Regions from separate parts of the Paenibacillus sp. TY11 genome, predicted to be linked through region 3. Evidence: riboswitches for the same ligand, from Rfam matches in the RefSeq annotation. Region 3 holds a riboswitch; each other region holds the start of a gene.
What was found. A riboswitch is a leader RNA that binds a small molecule or an ion and turns the genes downstream of it on or off. The one in region 3 is predicted to bind cyclic di-AMP.

Region 1 (10,669 bases), on a different contig from region 3:
TCAAAGTTGGACGGGAACTGGCTATTGGAAATAGGTACATTGTCCGTGTGACCGGATACGATAACATCATAGCCAGGAAACTGCTGGAGCATGCTGGAAATGGACTTGGCCAGCTTTCTTGCTTCCGGCTTTACTTCGGCCTGCCCGGATGAAAACAAGGCATTATCACTAATGGTGATCATCAGCTGGGATTGGTTCAGCTTGGTGTTCAGCAGAGGGGACAGGCCGTTATTTTGAATATATTGATCCATTTGTTTTTTTAGCTTCTTTAAATCTTCTTCTTCCCGCTGAGCAAGCTGCTTTTGCAGATCAGAGGTAGAAGTGGCTTTAGATTTTAACGGTTGTGATACCTGTTCTTTATTTTTGCCCATATCCATGGATTGTGACGACGGATTCGCGGCCGAGTGATCCAGCACGCCGGTGCCGCCACTAAAAGCTGCACTCAGGGATTGAGCCATAGTTTCGAATTTTTTGGCGTCGAGCGAGCTCATACCGAATAAGACAATGAAAAGAGCCAACAGAAGGGTCATTAAGTCGGAATATGGCAACAGCCAGCTTTCGTCAGCATGCTCTTCATGCGGTTCATGTCTCTTTTTACTCACTGGAATCGCCATCCTTCTGGGTCATCGTAGCCCGTTCGGTCGGAGTGAGGAAGATCGTCAGTTTCTGACTGATGGCAATAGTCGATATACCCGATTGAATCGAAAGCAGACCTTCGACCATCATTAATTTAAGCTCTACTTCTTTTTTGGATAACCGTTTCAGCTTGTTGGACATCGGATGCCACAGGACATAACCTGTAAAAATACCGAGCAACGTCGCAATGAAGGCTGCTGCAATGGCATGAGACAGCTTTTCCATGTCACTCAGGTCGGCCAGAGCGGCAATCAGACCTACAACCGCACCGAGTACCCCGAGAGTTGGAGCGTACATACCGGCTTGGGAGAAGATCAGCGCGCCAGAGCGATGTCGATCCTCGGTAGCATTAATATCTTCCATCAGAACGTCCCGTACGAATTCCTGATCATTGCCGTCAATAATCATTCGCATGCCGCCACGCATAAAGGGATCGTCGATTTCCTCTACCTTGGATTCCAAGGCGAGCAGACCTTCACGACGGGTAATGGATGCCCACTCGGTAAACGTACCGATGAGTTCTTTGCGGTCTAACAGTTTTTGTTCGGTGAAAATAACCTTGAACAGCTTCGGAATCCGTTTGATTTCTGCCATCGGGAAGGCCATAAATATACTCGCTGCCGTTCCGACGAAAATAATCATGTAAGCAGCGGGATTATTGACCAGGTTGACGACTGGAGCGCCTTTTAAGATCATCCCGACGACCAGTGACACAATCCCGAGCACAAGTCCGATAATGGTTGAAATTTGCATGATACACCTCATCCATGAGAATAGATTTTGAATCCTTTCATGCCGCCGGGGTCGTCCTTGCCCCAAGCGCGTCATTACAAGACGGATTATAGTATTTATCGACAAAACTCTCTTTTTTGTTAAGTGCGAATTTCCGGTATAATAAGGTGATTATGTATTGAATGGCGGAACTATTGGAGGAAATGGTATGGGAGTAAAGCATGGGCGCGAGTATGAACAAATTTTGAACGATTTGACAGAGGCTGTGGGACGCATCCCAGATAGCTATGAATTTTTTGAGATGGAAGCAGAAGATTGGGACAGGCTGGACCCGCCGGGGCGGCAGGAAGTCAATGAAGCTTTGGCAGAAGACTTATTTTATGCACTGGGTACAGAGCCCATAATCACTGTAGGCAGCGGCGTTGTGATCTATGAGCCGGAGCAGCATCGTATCTATGTACTCATTGGAGATGAGGAACTGACGTCGGTGCCTTTGATTTGAAGGCCGTCTTATGGATTTATCAACGGGGCCGTGGTAATATGTACACCAATATATCGTAGTTTTGGCCGCATTTAAGCGGCTAAAAGGCTTCCGTATAAACGGGGAGGAGTTCGTAACATGCCTTTTACACAAGAAGAGATTGAAGCACATCTGGAGAAACTGGAGGGCTGGGAACTGGAGGAAGGACGTTGGATCGTTCGAAAATATAATTTTTCCAGTTTTATGAAAGGGATTGCATTTGTGGATGAAGTTGCCGCTATATCTGAAGCATTCAATCATCATCCATTTATTACGATTGATTACAAGACCGTGACTCTGCGTTTGACCTCCTGGGACGACGGCGGTATTATGGCCGTGGATATTAAGGAAGCCCAACAATATAATGAAGCTTTTGAAAAAATGCGTACCAGTCATTGAGCTTGTAATGATCTGTCGTATGATGATAAAAGCGCCTTCGCTATACAACATCGCGGTTGTATGCCGAAGGCGCTTTTATCATAGAACCCGGGTCTGGTGGTCGGGACGATATACCATACAATAAAACGGCTTTTTGCCGTCGGGAGTCTGGCGTTCATAGGTATCCGTAAGCTCAAATCCGGCCGCCTTGTAGGCCCGGATAGCGCGCCCATTCCAAGTGAGTACCTCCAGATCAATTTCATTCTTCGGTTTGCGTCGTCTGGCTTCCTCGGCAATGGCACGGACAAAATCGGAGCCTCTGCCATGTCCGCATCTTTCAGGATGCATTCCAAGACCTAGCCGGGTCACACCGACCATAGGAAAATATTGAGCAAATCCCGTCAGCTTGTTCTCTTCATCCAGTACGGCAACATATTGCTCTTGGCGAAGCGAGGGACTTCCAAATTCGACTTCAAGCGCCTTCATTTGTTCCCAGGGGAGCCAGCCGTATATGTTGTAGGGTGGATCATAGCGCCATTCACAGATTGTAGCCGCTTGATGCTCGTCCATCGGTACGATCCGATAGTTGGATATTGAGGCAGGCATGTTTTCTATCCTCCTTTTACAGGTACTTCAATCATTAACAACAGATTGTAGACAAGTTGCAGGGGAATGGCAAGCGTGTTTATTTCATACCCAAGTCGGGTATACATTCAATAAGAAGGATTTACTACTCATATGCTCCCCCAGCGGTGACGGTAAAACCGACGATGTTCGCTAAAATTGAAACCTTTTGAGGTGTCAGTTCGTCAGTAATGATAATAATTGCTGATGTTGTGGACATAAAAAACCGCAATTCGATTCCGGCCAGAATCAAATTGCGGCTAGGTTTAGCTTGCTGTGCGTTAGTTATTCTACGTTGTCGTCATCAGGAACATCTGAAGCTACAGAGTGGTAAGCGTCTGTGCTCATAATTCTTTTTGCACCGACATAACGGTTAGCGTAATAATTTTCGTTCAGTGAGCTAACTACTACACCACGTGAAGACGAGGAATGGGCAAATTTCCCTTCACCTACGAAGATACCCACATGGGAAATGCCTCTTCCTGTGGTGTTAAAGAACACGAGGTCCCCAGGTCTCATTTCATCGCGGGATACGGAAGATCCCATTTTGAATTGTGAACCAGATTGATGCGGCAGTTTAATTCCCAGTTTGTTGAATACATACATTGTGAAGCCGGAGCAATCGAATCCCTCGAGTGTAGTGCCTCCGCTTCTGTAGCTCGTTCCTTTGGCATCTTGGATGACCTGGTCCATCTTGGAGTCTGCAAATGCACTGCCGCCACCGAATGTAAAAGATGTAAAGGCAATGGCAAGCCCCATGGCTGCGATCGTTAGCTTCTTCTTCAAAAAAAATATACCCCTTCCATTGCCTGCGAGGTTAGCTTAAGGATTCGGTAGAAGGTTCCCCTATGACCACTCTGTTGCGAGATCAATTCACCCAAACTGGTTCCCCCGCTTCCTAGGTGCCAGGAATTAGGCTTAACTTAAGATGTGCACCTTGGAGAGCAGTATTCACGATAACGATGTTTTTGAGATAAAGGTTACAATAAAGATTACAAAGTTGTTACTATCAGTTCACTGCGATTATTGTAACAAAGACGGCTGGCTTTGGCAAATGTTTCATCGCAAAAAGTTACAAAAAAAATCTGCTCCTAATGCCCCAGGAACAGATTCTGTTAACAGTATTCAGTTATGTGCCGTTTGCACGGGTAAGCAAAAAGATTTTTCGACAGCTGGAAATGAAGTTGGAAAATATAAGGGAGGGCTTAGCCTCTACTGGAGATATAGGTATGCCATAGTCTGTACTGCGAACTGATATGCCACAGCCTGACCAGACTGGTAACAAAATGATACGATTGCTGGAGAATGAGCGCCAACATGCCAGTCCAAATCATCGCCACGGTGCCAAATAGACCGAAAACCAGCAGCACACAAGCACCGAGCAAAAGGGATATGCCGACAGCTGGGAGGAGCTGGCGAAAGAAGGCGAGCAGGGACGATAGTATGGCGTGATCGCCGACAGTACCCAGTTGCATATACAGGATGCACTGCCGAATGAACCATCCGTAAGCTATCCACCCAATGACATAGGGCAACAAATGAAGCAGGTGAGAGGAAGACTGCAGCGCTCCTGCTACAATGGGGTAGAGTCTCGGTACCACCCAAAAGGCGGGAAGCAGCAACAGTCCCAACTCGATGATGTAATACAACAGCGACGACAAGCCGTGGCGTTTCATACCCCTGAAGAAGGACAGGCTTTGCGGTTCAGTCGCATCGGTATGCAGGCTTTGATATATTCCTGCTCTAATGAAGGGAGTGATCAGAATGCGCAGTACGGTCGCCCCTAGTAGTACCCACAAATACACATGCACTTCCCGGCTGTCCATCAGGGCAATCTGGCCCTCCATCCAAAACAAGGTCTGTCCCAGCTCGTTTTGACCCTGATCAGGATAACGCAGCAGCAACGGGATAACGGCAGATTGCACCAACCGATAGAGAAATACCCCCCACAGTAGTCGGTACAGAAATAGAATGATAACGATATAAAATCGTATGCGCACAAGCGCCCAGCCTTCTTTTATGACAGTCCGCATCTATAGACACCTCACCATGACAGACTTCCAAGCAGTGTCTCCAACAGCTTGGTTACACTTACACTCCAACGGGTTTGTTGCTTTTCGTTCAATTCGGCTTTCAGGTTATTATTAATATGCTTGTTCTCCAGTGCAATGGTATATAGAGGATCAAGGGTCACATAGGAAACGGGAGAGGTACTTTTGAGCCGAAAAGTTGTACTTTTGCCCGTGCCGTCCCATGCCTTAAATATGGTTGTGCCATCCTTGAAGGTAAATTGAACAGGGATCTTGGGATAATCCGCCCCTTTCTTGCTGAGCGTCACGACCGCTTCATATCCATTCTCCAGCTTGTGGTTCGTAATGCGATCCACCGAAAAGTCCGCCATCTGGCCGTCATATACATACTGTTCAAAATAGTGGCTCCATGAGCGTCCGGTGACTCTCTCCACGATGCGCTGAAAATCCTGTGAGGACGGATGTTTGAATCGATACGTCTGGACGTAGGTCCGCATAATCCGATCCATTTTTTTCAACCCCACCTGACGTTCAATGCCCCGCAGTACCAATTTGCCTCGAGAGTAGGCATTTTGCGCATACTCAGCAGTTGAGCCGTACTTCCATGACTCGCGGTTTAGCGGCTGTGGGGAAGCTACCTGTCCCGATTGTAATGGCAAGTTGGGGGTAAGCCCATATTCTTGCTCCATGAGCCGCTCCTCTGCATAGGAGGTGAAGCCTTCATCCAGCCAAGGCTCCTCAAATTCATTATTGGCTACCATTCCGTAGAAATATTGATGTCCAATCTCATGAACCAGCGTCCGTTCCAGACTATAGCCGGGATTCAGATTATCCGCAGCCGCGGCCGTGATCAGTGTCGGATACTCCATGCCGCCGGCTCCATTGCCTGTTTTGGGTGGAACCACGATGGATAGGGTGGAATATGGATAAGGCCCGTACCATTTGCTGTAGTACGAAAGGGCGGCCTTCGCTGCGCTCATGTAGCGTCCTTTGAGCTCCTTGTGCGACGGATCAAGGTAGAGCTTGATTTTGACACCAGGGACTTCAGCAGAAGAAAAGGGTTCTTCTACAGTTACAAAATTGGGTGAAGCGGACCAGGCAAAATCGTGTACATCATCGGCATAAAATTGATATATTTTCTGGCCGTTCTGTCGGACTGCACCACGGGTGGGAAATCCGGTCGCAGCTACGATGTGTGTTTCAGGCACCCGAATCCGTACGCTGTAAATCCCAAAATCGGCATAAAACTCGGAGTTGCCATGATATTGGTGGAGATTCCAGCCCTCCTCGGCGCGTCCACGCTGTCCTGCAGTCTCGTAGACGCTGAGCTTCGGGAACCACTGTCCTGCCATTACAAAATCATCTGTCGCGCCCATACGAGCGAAGATGGCAGGCAGTTTTACCTCAAACTTCATATATAATGTGATTTCTTCGCCACCTCGTACCGGCTTGGGTAGACGCACCTTCATGAGCGAACGGTCGCCTGCGTTACCGTCATCTGGTTGCACATATTGGGTGCGGTGCATGAGAGATAAACCGTCTTCCGTTTTTAGTTCAGTCAGCGTCATGGAGCCGTAGCCGTCCTTGGGCATGGTGTCTCCACGCAGCTTCCCCCCGGATTCCTTCATAAAGGTGGTTTCCATGGAAGAGAAAGCATTAGGGTATAGATGAAGATACAGATCATTCACGGTTTTCTTGCCCGGATGCTTCCAGGTCAGTGTCTCAGTGCCTCGCAAAACCTGTCCTTTTTCCAGAGACACATCAATGTGGTACTCCACCACCCGTTTGCTGAGGATTTCTGTAGCGGGCTGTGGAGGGTTCTTGGGCAGGTCAGGCAGGATGTTTGCCCCTAGGGGCTTGCCCATATTTGGCGCAAGCGCAGACTCAGACGGGGAGCCGTATAGTGGTTTGCCTATGGACTGCGGATCGGATTGCGATTGGGGCTGCCAGGCAAACCATAACGTCCCTGCGAGGAGACCGAGGGCTAGTGTAGACAATAAAACGATTTTGGTGCGTGCTGGGGTCATACAATGGATACCTCCCGTTGACAAGCATCTACAGCATGTATATGTTTGCTTTCGGGAGATTATTAGTTAAAATATTTATAGTGTAGAATAGTGTGAAGACGGAAAATGGAGGCCTAGTGACGCATGAGTGAAAATCAGCCGGATGGCAAAAAGCAGATTGCACTGAACATTGTCAGTGGCAAGAGTAAGCATAAGGGCTTCGGCGCAGGCTCAATCGACTTGAACAGCATGTCCCCGGTCATCATTGACCGAGGAGAGGCGAAAATTGATATCGGTGCCATGCATGCCAAAAGTAAAGTGGAACGTGGCATCAAGTTCTCTACGAATAAAGAGGACGTACCAAACGGACGCCAGGTATGGCTGGTATGGGTAGCCGTGGACCGTACGCCCGAAGGACGTGTGTACGGCGGCGCGACCGCCTGCGAGATGCTGATTGACGACGAAGCCAAACGCGGCTGGAAAATTCTCGCCGATCACGTCAACCGTATGGATTATGCGCTCAAGCGCCGTTTTATGCTGGATGATCTCGGCAGCGAAGATAAAGCAGCGCTCAAAAGCCTGCTGATTTCGCATAACGAGGAATGGTGGGCCGCCTCGCCGGAGGAATTGAAGCAGGCGCTGGAAGGGTAAGAAAAGCGTTAACGTAGTAATAGTATTGTAAAAAGCAGCCGCTTCTGTGGGCTGCTTTTTTTGTTGCGAAATAGCTTTCAGCATGAACGTATGATCGTGGTGATGGTATAGAAAGAATATTTTTCTGATTTGACACTAACCTTTTAGTAAGTAGTTGTACTAAAAGTGCATACTTACATATTTGTAGTGCGCGCTTTATACTCAGAAAATAAATAATACTCAAGGAGGATAAGTCTTTGAAAACTCTTGTTATCGTAACACACCCAAGCATAGAAACATCTGTGATAAATAAGCAATGGGTAGGAGAACTCAAAAAATATCCAGAAAAGTATACTATACATGAATTGCATACGATTTACCCTGACGGGAACATTGATGTGGAAAAAGAGCAGCACTTAATTGAATCGCATAGTAAGCTTATTTTACAGTTCCCTGTTTATTGGTTTAGTAGTCCGCCTCTCCTTAAAAAATGGCTTGACGATGTTTTTGCTTATGGCTGGGCTTATGGTTCAAATGGAGGAGACAAATTAAAGAATCGCAAAGTTGCTTTAGCTGTATCTGCCGGAATTAAAAAAGAAGATTATAGTGAAAAGGGAAGATATCGCTATACACTTGAGCGTCTACTATCCCCTTTTGAAACAACCTTCCTATATTGCAGTGCAGATTATCGTTCGTTCTTTGCGTTTTATGGTACAGAAAATGAGCCTGGCGCAGATGCCCCAGGTTTGTCTGAAAGCGAATTGGAAAAAAGCGCACGAGATTATTTGAGTTTTATTGACAGCCTGTAATAGGAATGCCTATTGCTGTCCGTCCTCCAGAGCTGGCAAACCATTTTCCTCTCCCCACTCGCACATCATATTTAACAATGGAATGAGAGAAAGGCCACGCTTAGATAATGAATATTCAACTTTTGGAGGTATCTGGGGAAATTCCTTGCGTATGATAAGGCCATCTGCCTCTAGCTCTTTTAACATAATGCTTAGTGTTTTGAAGGAAATGGTGCCGATACTTCGTTTCAGCTCGTTATGCCGCATAACCTTATTTTCAGAAAGCCAATATATAATGATCATTTTATATTTACCACTTATTAAGGACAACGTATATCCAAAGCCAGTGTCTTTTAGGACCACGCCAGACGGAACACAGGTTTCACCCATAAGTTACACTCTCCTTTAGGTAAGTATATAATATAAATGTGCATACTTTACAACTGATCATTATGCAATCTTAGTGAAATGATGTAAAGTATGCTCGTTATAAAATGTTTCTGTATCTTTAAATAGAGTGATTTTAGAAACGGAGAGGAGCGCCTTGACATCCTGGAAAGGCGTTCACTATAATTCAGATAGAAATCGCTTCCACTCTTCTTTTTATTCATTTTGTGGAACCGGTTCCTTAAAAGATGTAGTTAAGTCCTATTCACTGTTTATGAATGTAATCTCTAAATAAGGTGGCATCGTTATGTTTAAATGGTTGAAAAAGAAGGCGGCTCCTCGTATTGAAGAATTCGACATGGTAGCACCAATCAAAGGAAAAGTGGTTTCCCTTGAAGAGGTTCCAGATCCTGCGTTCTCTACGAAGGCTATGGGGGAAGGCATCGCTATTCATCCGACTGAAGGTAAAGTTACTGCTCCTTTTACGGGTAAAGTCGTCCACGTGATGGAGAAAAGTAAGCATGCTCTGATCATTGAGCATGAATCCGGAGTACAAATTTTGATACATGTCGGGATTAATACAGTCTCCCTCAAAGGACAAGGGTTTAACCCTCACGTTCAAACAGGAGATAACATTAAAGCAGGGCAATTACTGATGGAGTTTGATCTAGACGCGATTCAACAGGGTGGATTTCCTGTAATTACTCCGGTAATCGTTCCAGACGGGCAAGAGATGATTAGTCATGTGGAAATCTTGGAAGGTACATCTGCCTCTCCAGAAGTACCTGTATTAAGAGTCCACTTAAAAGCCTAGTTCTCATCTTCTTTCTTTTGTGTAATAGTGAGATTTATTTTAGAATTAACAATAAAATATGTTAGAAAAAAGACTAACCAGGAGTTCCTGGTTAGTCTTTTCTTTAGATGATTCACTTATCGGTCAAGGGGCTGGTATGAACATGTGAATCAAAGGCTAGGATCCACACAACTCGGATATCCGCCGATTGCAATTGCCTTCGTAAAGCCCTCCATGAAAGCAAATCACTTTTTTAATATCATAGGGCAGCAGATTTTTAAGAGACTCTTTCGCCATATTGAAATCAGAGCAGTATTGCGGGTCTGGAGCTAGTAATTCGCCGCTTACTGTGCGAAGAGCATCTCCTGCAATCAGGATTTGGCTAGGCTTATGATAAAAACTTAGGTGTCCCGGTGTATGACCAGCAGTATCTATAGCTACGATCCCTCCACAGAAGGGCAATTCCTCTCCGGCAACGATCGTGGAGTTTACTACAGCCTTTGGGGGATTTTCAAGTGTACGCCGGAATGCATGTTTCCACTCCATTGGAACGGATTCGGGCAAGGAGCTTACAGCTTGAGCTATCGCCTCTGGTGTCAGCTTTATAAGTTGCTTTTCTCCCTGTATATAGGGCTTTTCAATAGAACTGGCAAACACTTGAACTGGGGATGAACAAGTCCGAACCACATCTGCTAAACTGCCGATATGATCAAGATCCTGGTGTGTTATTAATATGGAGGTAAGTTTATGGACTGCTAATCCGGTACCTAGAATGGCCTCATGTAAAAGTGAGAGTTGCCCGGGGTAAGCCGTATCGACTAAAATCATGTTATCTTCGTCCCACATTAAAGTGGGGTAAATGCTCTCTGTATTTCCCATGATGTTAGCAGAAACCTGAAGTATGTGTATTCCCTTGTCCAATTGCATCGAATCCCTCCCAGAAGAGTTGATGTAATACAAAGGAATCGTATCATGAAATCAAAATATGTAAACCTATATTATAACACAAAAATAATTATTTGTAAATATGTAGAATTTTAAATTTGTGTGACAGTTAGGAGTGATGACGTGAAGAAAATTTATTTTGTCAGACATGCCCAAGCAACAGGACAGGAACCAGATGCCCGACTCACCGATGAGGGTAC
Region 2 (10,669 bases), on a different contig from region 3:
TACGTTCTTTTTTGATCTCCAATGCGTTGTTCTGGATGGATATGTACCATATTGATGGCCTGCGTGTGGATGCAGTGACGAGTATGTTACGACTGGATTTTGAAAAACAGGACGGACAATATCGCCTCAACTCCAGTGGAGGGATTGAAAATGAGGAGGCAATCGCCTTCCTTCAACAACTGAATGAGACGGTATTCCGCTATTATCCATATGCGCTCATGATGGCAGAGGAGTCCAGTGCTTGGCCGATGGTGACCTCACCGGTAAGCGATGGGGGACTCGGTTTCAATTACAAATGGAATATGGGCTGGATGAACGATACGCTTGATTATATGGGATCGGAGTTTGAACAACGGCCGGAGCGCCATAATTTGCTGACATTCCCCATAGCCTATGCATACAGCGAAAATTTTACACTTCCGTTGTCGCATGATGAGGTCGTTCATGGTAAAAAGTCGCTGCTTGATAAAATGCCGGGCACCTATGAACAAAAATTTGCCGGATTACGGGCGCTTCTCGGCTACCAAATGACTTCACCAGGTAAAAAGCTCTTATTTATGGGAGGGGAATTTGGTCAATTTATTGAATGGAAGGATGAGGATCAACTTGACTGGTTTTTGCTGGACTATGACAGTCACCGCTCTCTGCACGCATATACGAAAGTACTGAATCATTTGTATATTCAGGAAAAGGCATTATGGGAGTTGGACCATTCGTGGGACGGCTATCAGTGGATTGAAGCTGAAGACCGTGGACAGAGCGTAATTACGTATTTACGTAAAGGCAAAAAGCCGGGAGATACGCTGGTTGTCCTTATTAATTTTCAGCCCGTGAAAAGAGAAAATTATCGAATTGGATTGCAAAAGGCAGGGAGCTATATGGAGATGCTGAACAGCGACCATAAGGATTTTGGAGGAAGTGGCCAGCTGAACTCCGGAGTGATACGGACCGCCCAAATTCCTTGTCACGGACAGCTTCACAGCTTGGAGGTGACCATTCCATCCCTGAGCATCGTTATACTCAAGAAGGCGCCCCGGAGGCCTAAAAAAGCAGATTAACCAATAGGGAGGAAGCACATATGAATATTTTGTTTGCGGCAGCGGAAGCACATCCATTTATTAAAACAGGAGGGTTGGCTGATGTCATTGGCGCACTGCCGAAGGCACTTCGACAGGCGGGGTGCGACGTCCGAATCATTTTGCCTAAATATGCAGGTATCCCTGATACGTATACCAATTCTTTACGCCCGGTAGCGGTGAAGCAAGTAGCCGTAGGCTGGCGTGATCAATATTGTGGAATAGAGGAACTGACATTAGACGGAATCAAGGTTTATTTTATAGACAATGAGTATTACTTCGGTCGTGACGGTATTTATGGTTATATGGATGATGGAGAACGCTTTTCCTTTTTTAACCGGGCTATTTTGGAAGTGCTGCCTGAACTGAATTTTCAGCCGGATATTCTGCATTGTCATGACTGGCATACGGCGATGGTTCCACTGCTTCTGAATGCCGATTATCGACATTTGCCCTTCTACAGCGATATTCGCACAGTGTTTACGATACATAATCTGCTGTATCAGGGGGATTTTCCGTATGAGGTCTTAACAGAACTGTTGAACCTGGACGGGAGCTATTTCACCCCCGAGGGTGTGGAGTATCATGGCAGACTGAATTTTATGAAGGGTGGGCTGACCTATTCGGATCATGTCACAACAGTAAGTCCTACCTACGCAGAGGAGATTCAGACGGAATTTTACGGATATGGACTGGAAGGACTGCTGCGTAAGCTTGGAGAGCAGGGACGTTTGTCGGGGATTGTGAACGGAATTGATACCAAAAGCTACAATCCTGCCACGGACAATCGTATTTATACGAAGTATCGCACGAGTCTGGCAAAGAAAAAGGAAAACAAAGTAGGCCTGCAAAAGGAGCTGGGTCTGCCGGTGCGTCCGGACGTACCTATGATAGCCATGGTAACCCGGCTTGTAGATATGAAGGGGCTAGATCTGGTGACGAGAGTGCTTGACGAAATCTTGTATTATGACGATATCCAGTTTGTCGTGCTGGGTACAGGGGATCCGGCTTTTGAGCACTGGTTCCGGGAAGCAGCGGGACGCTATCCCCTGAAAATGTCCGCGCAGCTCGCTTTTAGCGAACCTCTGTCACGAAAAATATATGCAGCAAGCGATATGTATCTTATGCCATCGAGGTTTGAGCCTTGCGGGATCAGCCAACTGCTGGCGCTTCGTTATGGAAGCATCCCGATTGTGCGAGAGACAGGGGGCCTAAACGATACTGTGCAGGCTTACAATGAGTCCACAGGTGAAGGAAACGGATTTAGTTTCACAAACTACAATGCACATGACATGCTGCATACGATTCGTCGTGCTGTTCATTTTTATCGCCAACCTAAGCATTGGTCGAAGCTTACACAAACGGCTTTTGCAGGAGAGTATAGTTGGGATGTTTCAGCCGAAGCATATATGGATATTTACCGTTCGTTAACAAAGACCGATTGAACAGAGTAGGAATACCATAGGCATGTTAATGAAAAAGGGAATCCCAATTAGCCAGTGTTTGGCTGAGGAATTCCCTTTTTGCTGTGATCAGTCGCCCCCGCCACCACAGCTGCTTCCACACGAAGAGCCGCCACCATGAGAGCTGTCATGGGAGGAATGCTGGTGTGAGTGGTGAGTATCCCAGTTCGAGCAGCCGCTTGCAGAGCTACAGCCGGATGAGCTGGCTAGTGCGGCATTGCCTGTAGCATCCGGGTGCATATGTGTGGCAAATTGATCAGGTTGATACCATGAATACCACACAACAGCCAATAGCAGATAGTCGACCTGTAAATAGTTGACCTTAGGCAGTTGCTTACCCTCAGGATCATCTACCGCTTTATTCACCCGCTCACGCAGATGTTGTACAATCTTATGAACCGCTTGTTGTGCCTGCTGTGAAATGCCTAGATTCGCCTGAGTATTCCACCGGTCACCTGCTGGTTGCGCCGAGGCTGCCAGTTTGTAATAATGTGAAAGCTCGTCGTTCGGTAACGGATGATTAAAAAAAGTTCCCCATAAACTGGCGCTATAGCGGTTCCAGCCAAAGCACTCCACATATAACCAGTCAAACCACGCCCGCTCCTCCGGCATTGGCTGAGAGCCGCCCGAATGGGGCGCATGGTGAAGCATACGACCAAAAAAAGCTTCCGAGAATTGCTGGTATTCGCGGGTAAACATCAACATTTCGTGCCATAATTCATCCACATCACTACTGAACATAGGCACCCGATTCATAATCGCGCATAGCATAAAGTATCGTTTTAGCTCATGCCAGCGCCAATCATATTCTTGCTCCGTCAGTTCAGGATGGGCTTCCATTACACGTCGCCTTACGCTATGAGCATAGGAGACCGGAATGGATTGCTCCAGTAGCTGCATCAGCTCCGTAATCTCCGGATGACGTTGCTGCGCAAGGGACGAAGGAGACGGGGAGCTGAGGAAAAATGCATTCCGGCGGCGCGTTTTTCTGTTTCCCCGGTTCCTGCGTATTGCACGAAATATAAACCACAAAATGATGAGGTCAACCACAACAAACAACGTCCAAAAGCTACTCATACTATTCATGATGGCTGCTCCTTTCTGAAAGAAGACGGAATTAAGATTTTAGTTTTCGCTATTCAGCAGAGCGAATTCTTCTTTAATCTGGGTCAGCAGTTCAGGATTCGTGATTACATCACAAGCAGTCCATGCCAAGGTTCTCGCGGCCAGCAGCATTCCTTCCATTGCCCGGTCCTGCATCGCCAAATCGCGAAATTCTGGTGTATGCAAGGCATGCTTCTCGTCAATAACTTGAATGTACGGATGGATAGCAGGGCAATGAAGCGATACATTTCCGATATCCATGGAGCCGTGATCTTCGCCTTCCGTTATGTCTTCTTGTGAAATGCCAGCCTGCACCAAATTTGCGGTAAAGGTATCAGAAAGTACACGGTTAGTCGCCATTTCATCATAAGAAGTCTCATAATTGGAGGTCTCCAAACGACACCCGGTCTGTAAAGCAGCTCCTTCAGCAATTTGAATAACACGGCAGGTCAGCGGATTCAGTTCTTGACGTGTAGCAGCCCTCACATAAAATTGGGCAGAGGCGTAATCAGGAATAATGTTGGCTGCCTGCCCACCCTGATTAATGATGCCATGGATACGTACTGTACTTTTGACTTGTTGACGGAACGCGTTGATGCCGTTGAACGTTTGAATCACAGCGTCCAGCGCGTTAATGCCTTCATGCGGACTGGCAGCTGCGTGGGCGGATTGACCAAAAAATTCGAACTGTACAGCATCAATCGCCAGCGATTTTCCTGATTTTTCGTAACGGTCATAAGGATGCGTCATAAGCGCTATGTCGCAATCATCAAACAACCCGGCAGCCGCCATCGGAACCTTTGCACCGCGTGTTTCTTCGGCAGGTGTGCCGTATACCCGTACTTCTCCACCCGTCTCGTCGATGATCGATTTGAGGCCGACGGCAGCACCGGTACTCATCATACATATCAAATGGTGCCCACAGGCGTGTCCGAGACCTTTCAGAGCGTCGTATTCTGCCAGAAAAGCGACAACCGGTCCGGGTTTGGCTGCTTTATAAGTGGCAATAAAGGCTGTTTCTATACCTAATACCGGTGCCTGGACCTCAAATCCGTGAAAAACCAGTTCTTCTTTTAAACGAGCAGAGGCCAAAAATTCTTCGTTTCCAAGTTCAGGATTTGCGCCAATATATAACGATATGTCCTTAAACCGTTGGGCATGTTGCTCAATTGTTTGTTGAATGGTCTGTTTAAAATCCATGCTGAAAACTCCTTTATATAAGGCTGTAATGTAGGTACTGCGTTAGGTATACTGAAATTGTACTATAACATTCATTGCATAATCATGCATATTCATTTATAATGACACAATCTTATTTATTATAAAGAATTTAAGGAGAGAAAAAAAGATTGAAAAAGGCATATCGTTTTACCGCCCTGGTTTTGACGGCGGTTATCTTGCTGTTGGCTGGTCTTCCCACGCTCACTGCATACGGAACGGAAGAAAAGCCACAGAAAAAACTTGTAGTAGGCATGAGTGCCGACTTTCCGCCGTATGAGTTTCATAAAGTCATTAATGGTAAGGATACCATTGTTGGGTTCGATGTTGAAATCGCCAAGGAAATCGCTAAGGATCTGGGTGCGGAGATGGTCCCTGAGGACATGAGTTTTGACGCTTTGCTGCCTGCTCTGCAAAGTGGTCGCGTAGACTTGGTACTGTCTGGTATGACACCGACGGATGAACGAAGAAAGAGCATTGATTTTTCGGATGTATATTATCGCTCCAAGCAAGTCATTATGGTACGCCCAGAGGATAAGGACAAATATTCAACGATGGCTGCTCTGAAAGGCGAGAAGATCGGCGCGCAAAAGGGGAGTATTCAGGAAGAGATTGCTCAAAAAGTGCCCAATGCCTCTGTAACTTCACTGGACAAAATATCCGATCTGGTACTCCAGCTTCGGACCCAGCGTATCAACGCTGTTGTAATCGAAGATACGGTTGCTAAAGGATACACGTTAGATGGTACTGTAACACTTGCCAAGGCGGTGCCTGAGGATGAGGGGGCAGAAACAGCTGTAGGTATCCGTAAGGGGAATGCAGAATTGCTTGCCTCTGTAAATAAAACGTTGGCTCGCCTGAAAGCAGACGGGTCGATTGAGAAGTTTTCCACAGAAGCGAGTGCACTTTCTGCGGATCGGCAGGTTTCTTCGAATAACATTGTAGATATTTTTTGGAAATACCGCAGTTTTTACGCTACGGGCATCGGCTACACCCTGTTGCTGTCTGCGCTTGGAGTACTATTCGGATTCATCATTGGTCTGATCATATCCTTGCTGCGGATGAGTGGTGTTCGTGTTATTGAGTGGTTAGGTACAGCTTATGTAGAGATACTGCGCGGCACACCTATGCTGGTGCAACTCATGATCATTCATTACGGGGTTGCTTTGACGTTGGGCGTCAATTTTACGCCACTCCAGTCCGGTATAATCACATTATCCCTGAATAGCTCGGCATATCTGGCTGAAATTTTTCGCGCTGGCATTCAGGCAGTAGACCGTGGGCAGATGGAAGCTGCTCGCTCGCTCGGGATGGGACGAGGCAAAGCTATGCGTCACGTCATTTTGCCGCAAGCGTTCAAATCTATTTTGCCTGCTATCGGTAATGAGTTTATTACGATCATTAAAGAATCATCTATTATTTCGACCATTGGGATGGTGGATATTATGTATCAGGCCCAGGTCATTAAAAATATTACTTACGAAGGATTGAGTCCGTTCGTAATCGCCGCCGCTATTTATTTTGTAATGACATTCAGCTTATCTAAGCTGCTGGGTTTATGGGAAAGGAAGTTGAGAGCCAGTGATCACCGTTAAACAACTGCGTAAATCGTTCGGCAAGAACGAAATTTTAAAAGGCATTGATATAGACATCGCCAAAGGTGAAGTAGTCGTCATCATCGGCCCCAGCGGTTCGGGGAAAAGTACGTTTTTGCGTTGTATGAATCTGTTGGAACAGCCGACGGACGGGGAGATTTTGTTTGAGGGTGAGTCGATTACGGCCCGTGGTCATAATATTAATGCGACTAGGGAGAAAATGGGAATGGTGTTCCAGCATTTTAATCTGTTCCCGCACAAAACAGTGTTGCAGAACCTGACGCTTGCACCAACGCAGGTTAGAAGACAGTCAGGAAAGGAAGCGGAAAAAATTGCGCTGGAGCTCCTGCGTACCGTGGGGCTTGAGGATAAGAAAAATACCTATCCGAACCAGTTATCCGGCGGTCAAAAGCAACGTATTGCGATTGCGCGTGCTTTGGCCATGCAGCCGCATGTGATGTTGTTCGATGAGCCGACTTCTGCTTTGGACCCTGAAATGGTTGGAGAGGTTCTGGATGTTATGAAGAAGCTCGCCGAAGGCGGCATGACGATGGTGATCGTGACGCATGAAATGGGCTTTGCCCGCGAGGTAGGCGATCGGATCATCTTTATGGATAACGGTCAAATTGTGGAGCAAGGTACACCAGAGCAGGTTTTTGGTACTCCAAGCCATGATCGCACCCGTGATTTTCTTGCCAAGGTATTGTAAGAAAGTACTTCTATGAGCTATAAAGTAAGCCCTCCGTGGTCGATGGGGATGACCCCCGTATGACGGAGGGTTCTTCTTTTTTTGTCACCATTTCCCCATATTTTCGTAACAGATATCGTTTTCTTGATGACAAAATTGTAACAAGTATAGTATGATGTTCAAGGTCCCAACATTTTCATGCAGATAAGGTTACAAATTTGTGATATTATGCAGTGAGCCAAAACTTACCGGGACAGCATGGGGTTATGACAAACGCTGAATGCTGGGCCCAAATCATGGGAAGTGCGGGGGACGTAACAACGGCAGTCATTCCGATACGTCATAAGACGATGTGGAATATGCCTAGGGGTGAATTGCATAAGCATAGGGCTTCTCCTGAGTCCGAATCCGACAGCTAACTTCGTAGGCATAACAGAGGAGGTACATATCTTTGAAACATCTGAAACATATTGGAAAAACCATGAAATTTGCGGTGCTTGCCGCAGCTATTGCAGGGCTGGCACAGACAGCTGGAGTAGCAAATGCTGCTTCGCTTCATACTGCCAAAGAGGGTGATACCTTCTTTTTGCTTGCTCAACGTTATGGAGTACCGGTAAACGAGCTAACGAAGGCGAACCCGAATATTGCCCCCAACAACATATATGCAGGTCTACAAATTAAGGTGCCTGGCGAAAAAAGTGTGAAGGCGGCTTCGGCTTCGAAGTCACAGCTTCTTACGGAGACAGCACCAGCGAATGAGGGGCCAACGATTAAAGCATGGGGAAAAACATTCAATTACAGTAAAGTAGTTGATGTTAAAGCTACAGCGTATTCTGCCGCAGCTGATGAAAATGGCAAGTGGGGCGCGGTCGATTACTACGGCAATCCGCTTAAACTAGGCACGATTGCGGTAGACCCGAGCGTCATTCCGATGGGAACGAAAGTGCTGGTTACGGGCTATTCCCACCCCGGCCTGCCAGATCATTCTTTTGTAGCCGTCGCCCGCGATCAGGGCAGCGCCATTACAGGAAAGCGGATTGATATCTTTATTCCTGGCAACAAATCATTTGTGAACGACTTTGGCTTTCAAAATGTGAAACTGTACGTTATTAATAAATAGCATTTGCGTATATATGGTTTAATTAAACATAATATATATTATGTAAATTTAATGCCCGTATCGTACAACATATAACTGGGTCGGATTCTTATCAGTCCTATCGGTAAAAAAAGGCTGTCTTGACGAGCAGAAAACTTCTGCTGGTAAGACAGCCTTTTTACGTTAATTTAGCTTGTAGCTGAATCATAAACGTATTGTTATTTCCGTTCCGATGTGTGGAGTAGCCGGGGGACTGTAACAAATTTGTAGCCCTTAGCTTTTAGAGAGTGAATTAGACCCGGCAGAGCTTGGACAGTGCCTTGCAAATTGGAACTTTGACCTCCACCTGCGTGCATTAAAATAATGGAGCCAGGCCCGGTAGCCGGGATCACATTGCGCTGAATTTGTGTTTTACTTAATCCCTTCCAGTCGAGAGAATCTACATTCCAATTGACAATCATGTAGCCATGACGACGTGCCCACTGGATTTGAGGCTCCGTGATTTCACCGTAGGGTGGGCGAATCAACTTGGGGCGAAAACCTACGCTGGCTTGTAAAATACGCTCTGTTTTTGTAATCTGGTTGCGAAAGCGTTCTGGTGTGGCCTTCCTGAAATCCGGATGGGTATAGGAATGGTTTCCTATAGCATGGCCTTCACGAATAATGCGGCGTATGATCCCCGGATGCTTTTCCGCACGGTGACCGACGATAAAAAAGGTGGCTTTGATGCCGTTCGCCTGTAATACGTCCAAAACCTGCGGCGTATACCTGGAATCGGGCACATCATCAAAGGTTAAGGCAATTTGGCGGGTGTGCGGGCCGCACATTTTAAAAATGTCTGCATGTTTTTTTCGCAGCATCGCTAATGTAGGAGTAGCTCGGTCTGTACTCTGATGTACAGAAGAAGCAACAGCTGCTTCCTTGGGATGGGGCGTTCCGATGTTGGGAGGCGCATCCGCGTGAACGGGAAAACTTGAAAATGCTAGTAACAGTGCCATGCTTGGCAACACTCCCCTGTACGGCATATGTATCCCCCCTTTCCGTGCAGTGGTACCTAGTGGTGCTCTCGACTATTATGTACCTGTCCTATTAAAAATATGCTGGTGACCGAGTTAGGCTCATACACGGTTGAAAAGAAGCACATGATGAAACGATTATCAGTGAAGATGATGTAGCTAAACGCACATATTCTCTTAAACATGACCGAAAACGGGAGCATTTCCGCAAGTTTTAGCCTTACAACGGATTCGGTATACCGTGACAGCTGGTGTATAATGGGGATGCAATTCATAATTATACAGACATGGAATTGAAGGAAGGATGGATAAAAGTGACCGACTTGTTTACTCCTTATCAATTAAAGGGCCTTTCTTTAAGAAATCGGATTGTAATGCCCCCGATGTGCCAATACAGCGTGGAGGCCAAGGACGGGAATCCGACGGAATGGCATTATGTCCATTATGTGAGCAGGGCGGTAGGAGGCACTGGGCTCATTATTGTGGAAATGACAGCGGTCCATCCGGATGGGCGCATTACGGATCGTGATTTGGGCATTTGGAGTGACGAACATATACCTGCATATCGTAAGATTGTGGAGGAAGTCCACAAGTATGGTGCCAAAATTGGCATTCAATTAGGCCATGCCGGACGCAAGGCTGAAGATGCTGAGCAATCTGTCGCTCCGTCCTCGATTCCTTTTAGCGAACGCTTTAAAGAGCCGCACGTCTTGACGACAGCTGAAGTCAGGGAACTGGTCCAAGCTTACAAAGAAGGGGCCCGCCGCGCGGTGGAAGCCGGTTTTGACACGGTAGAGATTCATGGCGCTCACGGCTATCTGATTCATCAATTTCATTCCCCTTTAACAAATACTAGAGAAGATGAATATGGGCAGGATTTGTCACTGTTCGGTGTTGAGGTCATACGTGCTGTTAAAGAGGTTCTTCCTGCTGATATGCCTGTGCTTATGCGGATTTCTGCCAAAGAATATGTCCAGGATGGATATAATGTGGAATACATAACAGGTATAGGGGAACGATATCGTGATGCGGGTGTAGACATTTTCCATATTTCTTCTGGTGGTGAGGGTCCGATTGGTTCCAATGGAGGCCCATCTGCGCGTGCCGGTTATCAGGTGGATTTGGCTCATACCATCCGTGAAAAGCTGAATGTGCCTGTGATTGCTGTCGGCTTACTGGATGATTATGAGGATGCCCGCCGGGTTGTTCAGCAGAAAGAAGCTGATCTGGTAGCAATAGGCCGGGCCATGTTGAGTGATCCCTATTGGGCTCTGCATGCATCGCGGGAGCTAAAAGTACAGGCGGATATCCCAGAGCCTTACTTGCGCGGCTTTTAGATATTTTTGAAACCCTCTTTGCAAAGCTTGCGTAAACATGTGTACAGAGCTTAAAATTTAAGCATTCAACTCT
Region 3 (10,669 bases):
TTCCCGGCTGGACTCTATTCCCGGAATCGGCGAGAAACGGCGTAAGTTGCTGCTTAAGCATTTTGGATCGCTCAAAAAAATAAGAGAGGCCAGCGTCGAAGACTTCCGGCCTCTCTCTATTGGGGATAAGCTTGCGCGTCAGATTATAGCTGCCCTTCGGGAGGAGGAGTCGTAGAATACGGCTCCTCTTTTTTTACAGGTTCAAACATAATTCGATTTGGCTTTTTAGGACTAAACCAGTAAATGATGTAACCCACAATGGCTGGAAGTAAGATCCAGAATAGACCAGCGCTCAAATTCACGGTGTCACCTAGACTCATCACACTAAGCCCCATTAGAATGCTGTCAAAAATAACGTGGCTGAACATGGCGGCAATAAAGCCGTAACGCAGGAACACAAAACTGAACAGCAATCCAAGAAAAGTCAGCTCAATAGGTCTGGAAATCACCGGATAGATCGGATAAAGCGTATGTCCCAGTGCCCAAATAAGCGTGGTGATCAGACAGGCAACAAAAGTATTTCTTACTATTTTTTTTACCATCGGAATACCAAACAGGCGGTAGACAGTCTCTTCTCCAATACCTGCCATCCAGGCCATAATCGGCAGTAGCCATGGATAAGCCATATTGTAAGGGGATTGTGTGGCATCTGTTGTGGAGAACGTATTAAATGTGCGCTCCAGAACAAAGAACAAAATGGATTGTACCCCGAGTAAGATAAAGGCCCACAAGTAGCCAACATACATACTGCGAAGCACATACAGCCCGTATCCCGGCTCTTTCGCACGTGGCCATGCATTCAGTCCAACCTGACGCATAAGCCCGTCACCGCCGACCAAGGAGAAGTAGAGAGCTACAGCCATGACGAAGGTAATGCCAACCTGGAAAACCATAAGAAATATAAGCATGCCCTGACTGCCTGCTTCTGCTTGCAATAAAGGTAGCATGTTCATTGTCCCTGCTATACTAGCAACAAAGTATACAACGGACAGAACAATGCCGCGTACAAATGAAGTATGTCGTCGGGTGAGTGACGCATACACAATGGCAAGTACACCCAGTACTAAGCTAAATAGGCCATAACCCGCATAGGTCATCCAATTCGCCCAGAATGTTTGCTTTTCGACATAATCGGTATAGGACGACGGGGCCGAAAAGCTTTGGGTGAACGAGCGAACATTCCCGTCTTCAAAAGTAAAAGCCAGTGTAAGTACCGAGGCGCCGATTTTTTTATCGTCCACGGTATACTTTAATCCACCTTCTCCTTCAGTGGTCGCGAGCTTTAAGTCCGACGGCTTGAAGCCAAAGCGTTTGACCCATACTGCTGCCGCCTGCTCCTTGGCTTCGAGCGTCATGCCGTCCTCAGCCACACGTACAAGCCTGTTACGTGCTTGTTCATCCGTAGAAATATCAGCCTGTGTGTAATTGGTGCTGGAGGTGATCCGTTTAAAGCTAACGACTTTCCCTGTGGATAAATCCACATGAATTTGCAGTTTGCTCTTTGCAGAGGGTTCAGGCAGATCGACCCGAAAGGTTTCGTAAGGGTAACTTTTTTTCCATGTACGGTCGTACTGTTGAAGCAGTTTTTCTCTGGATAAATAACCGTACAAATCTGTTTCGGCCTGATAGGTCACGACGGGCTTTTCTGGCTGTGATTCAGTATAGCCCAGCTCGGAGCGGGCAAAGTCCAACGCGTGTATGACCGCTTCTTGTTTGCTGATGACCTTTGCGTTCATCAATGATTCCGGATTCGGATTGCTAAGCGAGGGAATAAGCAATTGAAAGATAAAAAAGCAAATCAGGCCAATCCCGCCCAGCAAGCCTAATTTTTTGAAGTTGGCCGTGAGCACGACCGGTTTCCCGATAGGATTCATGAGTTTCCTCCTTAATCTGTAAATAAGAACATCCATTAAAGATATCATACTGCACAGGTTCCCGCCAACAGACCTGCGATATTCATGAAAATGGAGTGAAAGCACTTTAAAGTTCCAATAAAATAAGATAAGCTGTGATTAAACGACGTCCATTCGTAAAATAAAGCCAATTTCACGTTTTTTCGACGAAATCGGTTTTGTGATCTAGATATAGAAGGATTATAATCTTGAGGCAATGCCTATGAAATACAATAGGTAATGATATACATTTGAGCCGAATTTCTATGAGAAAACGGGGGAACCATGTTACTGGGGTGAATTTTACAGCCGGTCCTTAGACCGGAAGTGTAAATAGGGCATACTGTGCTGCCCGAATCCGTCAGCTAACCTCGTAGGCTGTGAGCAGGAACCAAGTCAGGCACTCGGTTTTCCGGTGTCTTTTTTTGTGCGAATAAAAGTGTATGGATTAGTTAGATCGCTTCGCTTTTTCAGAACAATTCTGCCCCCTTCGCTGCTGCCCACCATTAACACAGGGGGACCGAATAGTGCTTGACATGCATTCTTCCTGTATTCAGGGAATGCTAATTATAGTTACTTTGGTACCCTTACGATAAAATGAGTGTTTTTAAGGCGGTAACAGCGATCGGAAGATCAAATGGAACGCGTAGTGGGCTTACACCGTATTAAATCACTGTTTTTATAGTTTTAAGGATTAGGAGAGAAGTGATGAATAGATGAATCCCAATGCAAGCTGGCTTCGGCTTTCTCCACCGCAGATATTCGTTGTGGGCTTTGCCATTATCATTCTAACAGGTAGTTTATTGTTAATGCTGCCGATTTCCAATACAACAGGAAAGCCGCTTGGGTTTATAGACGCTTTGTTTACTGCCGCCTCTGCGACCTGTGTAACCGGGCTTGTCGTAAAGGATACCGGCATCTTTTTTACCACTTTTGGTCAAGTTGTCATCGTTGCGCTGATCCAGATCGGCGGTCTTGGCTTTATGACCATGGCTACCTTGATTGCACTGGTGTTCAAGCGTCGTATTTCCTTGCGGGAGCGACTCATTTTGCAGGAAGCGATGAATCAGACTTCTGTAGAGGGAATTGTCGGGTTAATCCGTAAGGTATTACTGTACTCACTGGTTATTGAAGGCGTATGCGCTACGATATTCTCGGTTCGCTGGTCCTTTGATATGCCCGTAGGCAGGGCGATTTATTTTGGAATCTGGCATGCCATCTCCATGTTTAACAATGCTGGTTTTGATTTATTCGGTGAATTTCGCAGCTTGACAGGTTATGTATATGATCCGATTGTTAATTTTACCGCAATGTTTCTGATTATTTCTGGCGGCATTGGCTTTGTAGTGATGTCAGACCTGGCAGAATATCGCAAGCGCAAGAGACTGTCCTTGCATACCAAGGTGGTACTCAGCATGACGGTCGCTATGATTGTAGTCGGCACGCTCGTGATTTTTGTATTTGAGTTTACGAATCCGAAGACTCTCGGTTCGCTTGATTGGGGTGGTAAGCTGCTGGGATCTTTATTCCAGTCCGTTACCCCCCGTACCGCAGGTGCCAATACGCTGGACATCGCAGGCTTGCGGCAGGCTACGCAGTTTTTTATCATCATACTCATGTTTATTGGGGCTTCCCCTGGCTCCACTGGAGGCGGGATTAAGACCACAACATTTGCCCTGCTCATTGGAGCGGTGATTTCGATGCTGCGGGGGCGGGAAGATATTGTGCTGTTCAAGTACCGACTTGCGCAGGGACGAATTTACAAGGCTTTGACCATTACACTGCTGGGGTTGCTGTTCGTGATCGGGGTGACGATGATTTTGTCGGCAACTGAAGATCATCATTTTCTGATGATCTTGTTCGAGACGGTGTCTGCTTTCGGTACGGTTGGGCTGTCGATGGGGCTTACACCTGATTTGACAGTCATAGGCAAGCTGGTGATTACCCTAACGATGTTTGCAGGTAGACTGGGCCCACTCACGCTGGCTTATGCACTGGGGCCGAAAAAGGGTAAGGAATTATATCGTCATCCGGAAGGCAAAATGATTATAGGATGAATCAATTTCATAATACCCTCAGTAGCTTTAATAAAGAGTGCATATAGATCAAAATGGTTTGATTTGTCTATATGCAGTATACATTTCGTTGGTTTAATCATTTATGAAATTGATTCAGATAAGGGAGTTTTCGAGTAGATATGAAAACGCAGCAGTTTGTAGTTATTGGCTTGGGGCGGTTTGGCTCAAGCCTGGCTTTACAATTGGTAGATATGGGGTGCGAGGTACTGGGTATCGACCGTAATGAGGATGTCGTCGACAGCATGAGCGAGTTGTTGACGCATACCGTCGTAGCGGACGCTACCGATGAGGACTCGTTGCGATCACTGGGCATCCGCAATTTCGATTGTGGCATTGTTGCGATTGGCGATGATATTCAGGTGAGCATTCTGACTGCCATTTTGCTGAAAGAGCTGGGTGTCAGAAAAGTCGTAGCCAAAGCCATATCTGTGCTGCACGGGCGTGCGTTAGAGAAGCTCGGTGTGGACCGGATCATTTATCCAGAACGAGATATGGGTATCCGGGTGGCTCATCAGCTAGTCACGCCTAATTTGCTCGATTATTTGGAGTTATCCAAGGAATACAGCATTGTGGAACTCAATGTACCTGCATGTCTGAATGGCAAAACGTTAGCAGAGCTAAATGCCCGTACTCGCTTTGGTTGCAGTGTCGTGGCGCTTCATACGGCGAACGGTATTCTGATCGCACCGACGGCTATGGATCGGCTAAAAGCAGACGATATTATGGTCATCATCGGTTCCAATGACAATATCGGCCGCTTTGAGGATGAGGTTGTTAATGTCAATGAAGAGGGATAAACCCTCTACACCATACGGTAGCCTGCAAACGACGCACGTATCTCGCTAATCCAGCGTCGCGCAGTCGGGCCAAGATCGGTCGTCTCCGAGTAAATGAGGGAGGTCGTTCGGCGTGTCTCCTTCAAATCGGGCAAGTACAATGCTGTTAGTCCATTATCCCGCAGCAGTTCGCTGCGCAAATAGGATTTGGGCAGCAATGCGGAAGCCTTACAGGTTGGAAGCAGGCGTACAATCGCCTCGAAGGAGTCGATTTCCATGCGGATATCCGGCATGATGCCGCTGCGCTGGAACAAGTCGTCCGTCAGACTGCGGTACCAGGTTCCTTTGGAGAAAATGATCATCGGCAATCCTTGCAGGTCTTTCATCGAGGCTGTTTCTGTCTTGACCGTTAATTCATGTCCGATCGGAACGACTAACTCCAAATGATCGTCAAATAGCGGAATGCAACGCAATCCGGCTTCATGAATGGCAGACCCGACAACACCGGCGTCTGCTTTTTTGTCGCGTACAAAGGCGACGATTTCATGAGTTTTGCCGGTGAGTAGCTTCAGTTCGGTTTGAGGATGCTTGCTCATAAAAGCTTCGACGAGGGTAGGCAGCGTCGTTTGGAGTGTCGTGAGACTTGCGCCCAGTGTAAGCATACTCTGGGCTTCATTTTTGTGCTGGGACAGCTTTTGTAAGAAGCGAAGCTGTCGTTGCCGTTGCTCCAGCGCGAAAGTATAAACAAATCGGCCAGTCGACGTAATTTCGAGCCGTTTGCCCCGACGATCAAAGAGATTCACACCCAGCTCTTCCTCCAGCTTGGCAATTTTGCGAGACAGGGCGGGTTGGGACAGATTAAGCAGTTTGGAAGCTTTATTCAGGCTGGACTGCTCGACAATGACGGCAAAAGCGTTCAAATCCTCAAACAAATCATCCACTTCCTCTCTATATGCAAAAAAGACATAAGAATTAATACGTATATTGCAATTCCATTATAAGCCGAAAAGGAGTAACATGAAAGCGACACAAGATGTTCACACTTTTGTTTTTCCTTTTAAGGGACACCTTGTTGGACATTTCCTGTCGGGAACTGTCATTTTATATGTTATATTACTATTGAAAACGCTATTATCGGGAGAAGGGAGCATGACCTAGATGAGAGGATTTTATTCCAGAAAGCTGCATTCACTTCTTGGCGTCATTCCGTTGGCTCTATTTTTTGTTGAGCATTTGGTGACGAACTTCACAGCGGTGGAGGGCGGCAAGGAAGGATTTAATCGCAGCGTGGCCTTCCTGAATGGTTTGCCGCTGGTTATTGTACTAGAAACGTTATTCATCTACTTGCCATTACTGTTCCACGGAATCTATGGCTTGTATATCGCTTATCAGGCTGATCCAAATGTCAAAAGGTTTGGCTATTCGCGTAACTGGCGCTTTCTGTTCCAGCGTATTTCCGGCGTCATTACGTTTGTATTTATTATCTGGCACGTATACGACACACGCTTTCAGGTGGCCCTGGGTAATGTAACACATGAGGAACTAGGCGGCGTAATGCATGGCATTGTGACGAACCCGGTTTATTTCATTCTGTATTTAATCAGCGTCGTTTCGGCATCATTTCACTTTGCTAACGGACTGTGGGCATTTATGGTCAGTTGGGGGATTACAGTGGGGCCACGTGCGCAAAAAGTATCTTCCTATATCTGTATGACCCTGTTCGTAGTGGTGTCTATCGGCTTCATCGCTTCCCTGCTTGCATTCCGCAGCGCGGAATTTCAGGAAACGGCAACTGCCTTGGTGCAATGCAGCGCCTTTAAACAGCTACTGTAAACGAGTCATATAAATTATACATCGTGTTTAGATTCTATTTTTAATCGTAAAAGGGGATTAGGTTAAAACCCTGAAAAAAAGGAGTGAGCAGAAATGGCAGCATCCAACATTATTGTCGTGGGCGGCGGTCTGGCAGGTCTAATGGCTACGATCAAGGCGGCTGAGGCGGGAGTTCATGTTCATTTATTTTCTTTGGTTCCGGTCAAAAGGTCCCACTCCGTTTGTGCTCAAGGCGGCATCAACGGTGCGGTAAATACCAAGGGTGAGGGAGACTCACCCTGGATTCACTTTGACGATTCAGTCTATGGTGGCGACTTTCTGGCAAACCAACCGCCGGTAAAAGCGATGTGCGAAGCGGCTCCGGGGATCATCCATCTCATGGACCGCATGGGCGTCATGTTTAACCGGACACCGGAAGGACTGCTGGATTTCCGCCGCTTCGGTGGTACTCAGCATCATCGGACAGCCTTTGCTGGAGCGACGACAGGGCAGCAGCTCCTGTACGCACTTGACGAGCAGGTGCGGCGCTGGGAATCTGCAGGTTTGGTGACCAAGTATGAGAACTGGGAATTTTTACAGGCTGTACTGGATGATGAAGGCATTTGTCGAGGGATTTGCGGGCAGGATTTGCGTACGATGGAAGTGAAAACTTTTGCGGCCGATGCAGTTATTCTGGCATCCGGTGGTCCCGGGATTATTTTCGGTAAAACCACGAATTCCGTCATTAATACGGGCACGGCTGCCGGTGCGGTGTATCAGCAGGGCGTACGCTATGCGAACGGTGAGTTTATCCAGATTCATCCGACGGCTATTCCAGGTGATGACAAGCTGCGTCTCATGTCCGAGTCGGCACGGGGAGAGGGCGGTCGTATTTGGACGTACAAGGACGGCAAGCCGTGGTATTTCCTCGAAGAAAAGTATCCGGCTTACGGAAATCTGGTCCCTCGCGATATTGCGACACGTGAAATATTCAGTGTATGCGTTGATGATGGACTGGGTATTAATGGCGAGAACATGGTGTACCTCGATCTGTCCCACAAGGACCCGAAAGAGCTGGATGTAAAGCTGGGCGGCATTATTGAAATTTATGAAAAATTCGTCGGTGACGATCCGCGTAAAATCCCAATGAAAATATTCCCGGCTGTGCATTATTCAATGGGTGGCATGTGGGTCGATTACAATCAGATGACGAATATACCGGGTCTGTTCGCTGCTGGTGAATGTGAATTCCAGTATCACGGAGCGAACCGTCTTGGCGCGAACTCGTTGCTGTCAGCCATTTACGGCGGGATGGTGGCTGGACCGAAGGCTGTGGAATATATCAAAGGCTTGAAAAAATCTGCACAGGATGTAGCTTCCTCCATATTTGATGGGGCGGTCAATCAGCAGACGGAGAAGTATGAGCGTATTTTGCATATGGACGGTAAAGAAAATGCCTATGTTCTTCATAAAGAGCTGGGCGAGTGGATGACAAACAACATGACCGTGGTTCGTTATAATGACAAGCTGGAAGCTACGATCCACAAGATCAAGGAGCTGAAGGAGCGTTATTCCAACATTAACATCAATGACGCTTCGCGTTGGAATAATGCAGGTGCGGCGTTTACACGGCAACTGTGGAATATGATGGAGCTGGCCGAAGCGATGACCAAAGGGGCGCTACTGCGCAACGAAAGCCGCGGGGCCCATTACAAACCGGACTTCCCGGATCGCAACGATGAGGATTTCCTGAAAACGACGATTGCGGACTGGACACCGGAAGGACCACAAATCTCGTATGAAGCGGTGGACGTTTCGCTGATCAAGCCGCGCATTCGGGATTATTCCAAGAGCAAATAACAGAAGGGAGTGTTATTTAGATGTCGGAGCAAGCAATGAAATCGAATAAAATAGTGAAGTTCGTTGTGACCCGTCAAGCTGATCCTAAAGCCAGTCCCTATACGGAAGAATTCGAATTGGCTTATCGTCCGGGGATGAATGTGATTAGTGCGCTGATGGAAATTCAGCGTAACCCGGTGGACAGCAACGGTAAAGAGACGGCTCCGGTGTGCTGGGAGTCGAATTGCCTGGAGGAAGTATGCGGAGCATGCTCTATGGTGATTAACGGCAAGCCGCGTCAGGCCTGTGCAGCGCTCGTCGATAAGCTGGAGCAGCCGATTACGATCGCGCCGATGAGCACATTCCCGGTAGTACGGGATTTGGTCATTGATCGCAGCCGGATGTTTAACGCGCTCAAGAAGGTCAAGGCGTGGATTCCGATTGACGGTACCTACGATCTGGGTCCTGGTCCTAGAATGGCAGAGAAAAAGCGTCAATGGGCGTATGAGCTGTCCAAGTGCATGACCTGCGGTGTCTGTCTGGAAGCTTGCCCGAATGTCAACGAGAAAACGACGTTCATTGGACCTGCGGCGATATCTCAGGTTCGCTTGTTTAACAGCCATCCGACAGGGGAAATGAACCAGGAGGAACGTCTGGATGCATTAATGCAGGATGATGGACTGGAAGGCTGCGGGAACTCGCAAAACTGCGTACGTTCTTGCCCGAAAGGCATTCCGTTGACAACTTCCATTGCCGAAATGAACAAGGAAACGACCAAGCACATGTTCAAGCGCTGGCTAACTGTATAGCACTAGCCAGCGGATAGGTTATACCAAAACAGGCTTTTTCCTAAACCGGAGAAAGCCTGTTTTTTTGCGCTCAGGAAAGCTGGAAGGTAACATGGAGGAAGGAGCGCGGGGTAGCAGTTATGGTATAATTACGGTATTGTGTATCGTTTTTGGAGAAAGGGGGGCTGGACAGGTGACTGTACAACCGATAACGAGTCGACCTGTTAGCAGGTCGGATGTAATGAATGGATTAAAGGAGCTAGGAGTTCGGGAAGGCATGACGTTGCTTGTGCACTCGTCGATGCGTAGCTTCGGGAATTATGTTCCGGGCGGGGCCTCGGCCATTCTTACGGCATTAACCGAAGCGATTGGCCCGGAAGGGACGCTGGTGATGCCGACACAGTCTCATGACTTAACTGATCCGTCCACCTGGATGAACCCGCCTCTGGATGAGTCATGGTGGGAACTGGTACGCGAGGAAATGCCCGCTTATGATCCGGCCTGGACGCTGACCGGGGGGATGGGCATCATTGTGGAAACGTTCCGTGGCCTGCCGGGAACAGAGCGCAGCGGGCATCCGCACGTTTCTCTGGCGGCACGTGGACCTGCTGCTTCAGGCTTGCTGGAAGCACATGAGCTTGATTTTGGGCTGGGTGAGCAATCGCCCTTGGCGAAGCTGTACGAGGCAGATGCCTATGTACTGCTGTTGGGCTGCGGACATGACAGCAACACGTCCTTGCATTTGGCGGAATATCGAACACCCTATCATGGACGTGAAGTGATCATGCATCAAGCCCCTATGATGGTGGACGGGGCAAAAGCGTGGGTATCTTTTCAGGATTTTAATATTACCTCAGATGATTTTGAGAAGCTGGGACTTGATTTTGAACGGGACTGTCCCTCAGCCTTCACGCGGGTGAACATCGGAGAGGCTTCATGTTTTTTCGCGAGGCAACGTGATTTGGTAGATTATGCGGAGCAGTGGTTGTCCACCAATCGCTAAAGCTTCTGGACAAAGAATTTCTAAAAAGTGAGATAGAGGAATAGATCGCAAGGGGGAACGCATATGGAGAAGACGCCGCAAACCCGCCGCGAGAGTCAGGATGGCCCGCATCAGGGGGCCGCTATCCCTCCCGGTTCTTCGCGGCGTTCCATTTCAAATGAACCAGCCAATCCTTCGCGCCGCCATTTTTTGAAAAAAGCAGCTTTAGCTACAGCAGGAACCGCGCTTCTGGCTGGAGGATATGCTTCCTTATGGGAGCCTAATCATTTGGAGATTACACGCTTCAACTTGTCTCTCCCTCGTCTTCCGTCTGCTTTTGACGGAATCAGGGTCGTACATTTCAGTGATGTGCACTTGGGCTTTCACATGGATGAGCAGGATCTGCGCGAGCTTGCCGACCGGATCGCAGGTCTGGAGCCAGATTTGCTCTGTTTTACAGGCGATATTGTGGATGACTATGCGGTATCCATGAAGGCTGCTG

Region 1: linked by a shared signal. The riboswitch ahead of AC6EJC_RS23630 (C40 family peptidase) and the one ahead of AC6EJC_RS06870 (TrkH family potassium uptake protein) in region 3 are both predicted to bind cyclic di-AMP.
Region 2: linked by a shared signal. The riboswitch ahead of AC6EJC_RS08255 (3D domain-containing protein) and the one ahead of AC6EJC_RS06870 (TrkH family potassium uptake protein) in region 3 are both predicted to bind cyclic di-AMP.

The regions. Positions count from the first base shown of each region.
Region 1 is NZ_JCBAIQ010000028.1:40,095-50,763, reverse strand. Features, by position in the region: gene motB (flagellar motor protein MotB) at 1-602, opposite strand, end outside; gene motA (flagellar motor stator protein MotA) at 595-1,389, opposite strand; gene AC6EJC_RS23645 (hypothetical protein) at 1,577-1,870, shown strand; gene AC6EJC_RS23640 (4a-hydroxytetrahydrobiopterin dehydratase) at 1,988-2,287, shown strand; gene AC6EJC_RS23635 (GNAT family N-acetyltransferase) at 2,366-2,872, opposite strand; gene AC6EJC_RS23630 (C40 family peptidase) at 3,176-3,676, opposite strand; cyclic di-AMP (ydaO/yuaA leader) riboswitch at 3,682-3,819, opposite strand; gene AC6EJC_RS23625 (hypothetical protein) at 4,096-4,923, opposite strand; gene AC6EJC_RS23620 (M1 family metallopeptidase) at 4,935-6,947, opposite strand; gene AC6EJC_RS23615 (YwhD family protein) at 7,071-7,577, shown strand; gene AC6EJC_RS23610 (NAD(P)H-dependent oxidoreductase) at 7,814-8,365, shown strand; gene AC6EJC_RS23605 (winged helix-turn-helix transcriptional regulator) at 8,375-8,734, opposite strand; gene AC6EJC_RS23600 (PTS sugar transporter subunit IIA) at 9,039-9,545, shown strand; gene AC6EJC_RS23595 (MBL fold metallo-hydrolase) at 9,702-10,451, opposite strand; gene AC6EJC_RS23590 (histidine phosphatase family protein) at 10,593-10,669, shown strand, end outside.
Region 2 is NZ_JCBAIQ010000006.1:130,518-141,186, forward strand. Features, by position in the region: gene glgB (1,4-alpha-glucan branching protein GlgB) at 1-1,058, shown strand, start outside; gene glgA (glycogen synthase GlgA) at 1,079-2,521, shown strand; gene AC6EJC_RS08235 (UCP032817 domain-containing protein) at 2,609-3,625, opposite strand; gene AC6EJC_RS08240 (M20 family metallopeptidase) at 3,665-4,843, opposite strand; gene AC6EJC_RS08245 (ABC transporter substrate-binding protein/permease) at 4,993-6,456, shown strand; gene AC6EJC_RS08250 (amino acid ABC transporter ATP-binding protein) at 6,443-7,165, shown strand; cyclic di-AMP (ydaO/yuaA leader) riboswitch at 7,421-7,589, shown strand; gene AC6EJC_RS08255 (3D domain-containing protein) at 7,596-8,264, shown strand; gene AC6EJC_RS08260 (polysaccharide deacetylase family protein) at 8,462-9,268, opposite strand; gene AC6EJC_RS08265 (NADH:flavin oxidoreductase/NADH oxidase) at 9,574-10,596, shown strand.
Region 3 is NZ_JCBAIQ010000005.1:113,714-124,382, forward strand. Features, by position in the region: gene uvrC (excinuclease ABC subunit UvrC) at 1-175, shown strand, start outside; gene AC6EJC_RS06865 (CPBP family intramembrane glutamic endopeptidase) at 144-1,874, opposite strand; cyclic di-AMP (ydaO/yuaA leader) riboswitch at 2,137-2,287, shown strand; gene AC6EJC_RS06870 (TrkH family potassium uptake protein) at 2,609-3,949, shown strand; gene AC6EJC_RS06875 (potassium channel family protein) at 4,090-4,767, shown strand; gene AC6EJC_RS06880 (LysR family transcriptional regulator) at 4,773-5,678, opposite strand; gene AC6EJC_RS06885 (succinate dehydrogenase cytochrome b558 subunit) at 5,905-6,579, shown strand; gene sdhA (succinate dehydrogenase flavoprotein subunit) at 6,673-8,418, shown strand; gene sdhB (succinate dehydrogenase iron-sulfur subunit) at 8,439-9,206, shown strand; gene AC6EJC_RS06900 (AAC(3) family N-acetyltransferase) at 9,379-10,188, shown strand; gene AC6EJC_RS06905 (metallophosphoesterase) at 10,252-10,669, shown strand, end outside.